One region of the Alteromonas sp. RW2A1 genome, then DNA from elsewhere that is predicted to be linked to it. Evidence: riboswitches for the same ligand, from Rfam matches in the RefSeq annotation. Region 1 holds a riboswitch; the other holds the start of a gene.

Region 1 (2,482 bases):
ATGTCCAGTCTTCATCATAACCATAGGCTATGTTGTGAGAAGCATGAGTGGCTATCACAATAAGGTCACCAGCGCGTGTTGCTGTTGTTGAGCGAGCGCTAACAGCATGGGTTTGGTGTTCATCAAAACCTGGCTCGTCAGAAAGCGTTCTATTGTCATTGTCTAAAGAAAACGCATCATAGCCGTTGTCGATGTCATACCAGCGATATGCAAGTGCCAGAGTGGTGTTTTTATCTACATTACCCTCAACTGCCACACGCATTGCGGTTTCATCTATGTTATTGGTGTCGTCTCTATTTAAGAAGGTATTTTCAACAAAGCCATCACTTCTGTTATGCACTAAGGCAACTCGATATCCCCAATTCGCATTGATGTCGTCGCCGGTAGCCGCTTCAACACGATAGCTATCTTTGTTACCAACTCGGGCTTCTACATAATCTGGTGCGCTGCTGCCCACATCGTTGCTCGATAATTTTACCGCACCCGCTAAAGCTCCTGTTCCATAAAGCGTCGCCTGCGGTCCTCGATATACTTCTAACTGCTTAGTATCGAAAATAATGCCCGCTGCGGCTAAACCTGAAAAATCGAATTCATCGGTGATAAAGCTTACTGATGGATTAATCGGCTCTGCGAACTGACTTCTTTCACCAATACCGCGAATTTGAATAAACCTTCCGCGAGACGCACCCGCAGCAAAGTTTACATTGGGAATGCTGTTTAACACGCTATCGATATGTGAAGGCTGTCTACTGCGCAAGCGCTCTTGGCCCAAAATAGTCGCGCTGGTGCTAAGCTGGTCTAGTGTGGTTTGACGAAAGTCGCCCGTGACGACTATCTTTTCTATTTCTTGTGCTGCTACAGCGTCATTTTGAACATTTTCGGTAACGCTCGCTTGTGCAAATGCAGAGCTTGCTTGCCCAAGAATAGAGGATGCAACTAAGGATAGAGTGAAAAATTGTTTGTACATAGGATCTCTTGTTCTCTTAATAAGAAAAAAGACCCGGGATTAACGGCAGGTGTTCAGGCTATATTGTAAACCATTCCTACGCCGGTATTATCCGGATCAGGTTTAAGGGTTCCCACTGTTGTGGATCTCAGACCGTAAAACGGACACCCCTTGGTATAATTCGTTTAAAAATCAATGAAAAATAACGAACGCGACGGAGTGTACCACCTCCCTCTGTTCGGTCAAGCACAGCAAGCGTTAAGCTAAGTTCATATTTCTTCTAACTTATTAAAAATTCAAAACGTTGTGAAAATTTACATGCGCTTGCATTCGGCCTTCAGCTTTTATCTATATTCAGATTTAATCTGCGAACTTCATCATCGGTTTGCGCTATTAACCCTTCTAATGTTTTTCCGTGGGCAGTAGGCTGTCTAGACTCAGGGTCAACTTTTACAAAAACAATATCGTCGGCAAAACAGATTGTTTTTTTCGTCGCTTTATTACGCACAAGGCAACTTACGGTAATAGAGGTTCGCCCCACTGCCTTGGTCTCTAAACCAAACTCAACAATATCGCCCTGCATTGCTGGCGATTCAAAACTAATTTCACCAATGTGCTTGGTAACCAAACAATTGGTTTCAAGCTGACATATCGCCCATATGGCAGCTTCTTCGTCAATCCACTCTAGTGCTCTACCGCCAAACAATGAGTTGGCATAATTGAGATCGTTGGGCATAACTAAACGCCGAGAGAGAAAGCGCATTCGAATTCCTTAATATAAATCGCTACTATATGACTTTAATTATACCGAAAAAAACTTTACATGGCGCTACAACAATTACGCGAATGGCTTCTTACCCCCGATAGCTATGAGTCGAAGCTCGACATGGGCAACGCAGCATTAGCAAGCGAACCTATTGATTATCACAGGCGCATACTTGTTATATCGGGAGATGAAGCCTTCTGTCGTAGCAGCCTTAGTTTTTTGATGAACAATATTCCTGAGAATATTCAGGTAGGTTCCTTTACCGGCTCAGAACTAAAAGGTAAAAACAGAAAAGTGCTTTTAGGTTCTGAACGAGATATCGGTATTTTACATTGCCATGAATCATTCAGCCCAGGCAACGTTATGGCCCTAGCAGGAACTGTAAAAAAGTCTGGCTGTTTAATTCTAGTAACCCCAGCACTTAAGACATGGCCGTATAAACACGACTTCCCGTTTATTTCTCATGGTTATTCAATTAACCTCAGTGCCTATATAACAAGGGTTGTACAGCATTTGAACGCTGACAAGCGAGTAGCCCTTCACAGCCAAGAGAATACTTACATACCAGAAGCACAGTCTATGACTGTCTCATCACATAGTGATGACTTTAAGATTGAACAGAGCAGCACGAGTTTGGTAGAAAATGACTTTGAAAATGGGAGTGTTCATTTTCTATCATCCCAACAGAAGCAGGCATTTAACGCACTTTGTGAGCAATATAGCAACGGCAATCTAAACACAATTGTTTCTGCACCAAGAGGCCGCGGGAA
Region 2 (2,482 bases), 590 kb from region 1:
CCCTGCTTTACGTCTTCTTTATTGGGCAGCCCTAGGTGTTCTTTGGGGGTGACATAGCAGAGCATGGCACAGCCATACCAGCCAATCATTGCAGCACCTATGCCAGAGGTAATGTGGTCGTAACCTGGCGCTATGTCGGTAGTAAGCGGGCCTAGCGTATAAAAGGGGGCTTCATGGCAATGGGTGAGTTGCTCTTCCATATTGGCTTTAATCATGTGCATTGGCACGTGCCCTGGGCCTTCTATCATTACCTGTACGTCGTATTCCCACGCAATTTTTGTCAACTCGCCTAGGGTGTGCAGCTCGGCAAATTGCGCCTCATCATTGGCATCGGCAACACTCCCAGGCCTAAGGCCATCGCCAAGAGAAAGCGACACATCGTATTGGGCGCAAATCTCGCAGATCTCCTGAAAGTGTTCATATAAAAAGCTTTCTTGATGGTGACTTAAACACCATTTAGCCATAATAGAGCCGCCGCGAGACACAATGCCGGTAACTCGTTTTGCCGTCATCGGCACATATTCAAGCAGTACGCCGGCGTGAATAGTGAAGTAGTCTACGCCTTGCTCAGCCTGCTCAATAAGCGTGTCTTTAAATACCTCCCAAGTAAGTGCTTCTGCTACACCATTTACCTTCTCCAAAGCCTGATAAATTGGTACCGTGCCGAGAGGAACCGGACTGTTGCGAAGCAACCATTCTCTCGTTTCGTGAATGTTTCTACCTGTTGATAAATCCATAATGGTATCTGCGCCCCATCGGGTAGACCAAACCAACTTTTCGACCTCTTCTTCAATAGACGAAGTCACCGCAGAATTGCCGATGTTGGCGTTTATTTTAACTAAAAAATTGCGGCCAATAATCATGGGCTCCAGCTCTGGGTGATTAATATTGCACGGTATAATTGCCCGTCCAGCCGCCACTTCCTGGCGCACAAATTCCGGTGTTATTACTTCGGGTAGGCTTGCTCCAAAGCTTTCGCCTTGGTGTTGTTGGGTTAAATCGACATGCTGAATGGACGAGCGGCCCATATTTTCTCGAATGGCTATGTATTCCATTTCTGGGGTAATGATCCCTTGCCGAGCGTAGTGAAGTTGGGTCACGTTTTTTTGTGACTTAGCCCGCCGCGGTTTTCTGCTGCGCAAAAACCTAAAGTCTTCAGCAAACACATCTGCCTCTCGCTCCTTCGCAAAAGAAGAGGTAACACCATCTAACTCTTCAGTATCGTTGCGCTGCTGTATCCATGGCGAACGCATTGGAGATAGCCCTCTTTGCACATCAATTGTTTCCAACGGATCACCGTAAGGTCCTGAAGTGTCATAAACTGGAATAGGAGGGTTTGGTTCATGCAGCGGGTTTTGCTCTGTACCGCCAATTAAACTGTCGTGCTGATGAATAAGGCGCATAGCAACTTTGATATCGTTGCTGGTTCCTAGTTCGTAATGACGAGTAGAGTTTGGGTAAGCCTCACCGGCTAATTGATTGATAAAGTGTTGCGCTTGTTGGCGCTGTTCGCGTCGTGTCGACATAGCATTTAGGCCCTTTTGAGTTGGCGTTAGGTAAAATGCTTGTCAGGAGTGAAAAGAAAAATGAAGTGCAGAGCATGATGCAAAACACGCGTGCCGATTAAGTTTAAAACTAAATGCGATTGACAGGGTAAGACATCAAACCCGTATCAATTTTATTGTGAACATTCTTTCATTAAAGTCTGTTCAAACGCAAAAAAAGTGTTAAAGCACGATACAACATTTATTCTTGTTCCCTTCGCAGGTATTAGCCTGATCAGGTTCTACGGATCCCGCTTTCGCAGTCTCAGCTTACTGGATAACCAGTGAAGCACTCCGACAAGTAACTTGCCGAATACTATATATTCATCGTGTACCGAATTACAACCTTTGTCTTTTTTTAACTGCTGGCATGGCTAAAAAAGACATTTTTTATGTTTTTACAGAGTTGCTGCATTACACTGAATCTCGTCAATTTTTCAGCGCGAATGTCAAAAAAAGGCGTGGTATGGATACTTTTATCGCAACATTACCCATCATAGTGCTAGTTTGGAGCATGACAAAAGAGCGACCATGGCCAGCTCATATAGCATTGCCATTAACGGCATTATTCATTGGCTTTCTGCAGCTATTCTACTTTCAGGGTAGAGCACCAGAATTAGCAGCAAACACAATTGCAGGTTTACTTTCAGTGTTAACACCACTGTCGATAGTAGCGGGCGCCATCCTGCTAAACAGTATACTTGTTCGTTCAGGCTCGCAGGAAAAGCTAAGACACTACTTAGAAAGTGTCAGTAGCAATAAAGTGGCGCAACTTATGATTATTGGTTGGGCATTTACTTTTATGCTTGAGGGAGCGTCTGGTTTTGGCACGCCGGCGGCCATTGCTGCGCCTATTTTGGTAGGATTGGGTTTTCCCGCTCTGCGTGTTGCACTTCTCACGCTCGTTATGAATACCATTCCAGTCTCGTTTGGTGCTG

The links. A riboswitch is a leader RNA that binds a small molecule or an ion and turns the genes downstream of it on or off. The one in region 1 is predicted to bind thiamine pyrophosphate.
Region 2: another riboswitch for thiamine pyrophosphate. It lies ahead of thiC (phosphomethylpyrimidine synthase ThiC); the one in region 1 lies ahead of BM528_RS09570 (TonB-dependent receptor).

The regions. Positions count from the first base shown of each region.
Region 1 is NZ_CP018031.1:2,121,640-2,124,121, forward strand. It holds gene BM528_RS09570 (TonB-dependent receptor) at 1-967, opposite strand, end outside; TPP riboswitch at 1,024-1,128, opposite strand; gene BM528_RS09575 (acyl-CoA thioesterase) at 1,284-1,709, opposite strand; gene BM528_RS09580 (GNAT family N-acetyltransferase) at 1,770-2,482, shown strand, end outside.
Region 2 is NZ_CP018031.1:2,710,392-2,712,873, reverse strand. It holds gene thiC (phosphomethylpyrimidine synthase ThiC) at 1-1,526, opposite strand, end outside; TPP riboswitch at 1,740-1,851, opposite strand; gene BM528_RS12105 (L-lactate permease) at 2,011-2,482, shown strand, end outside.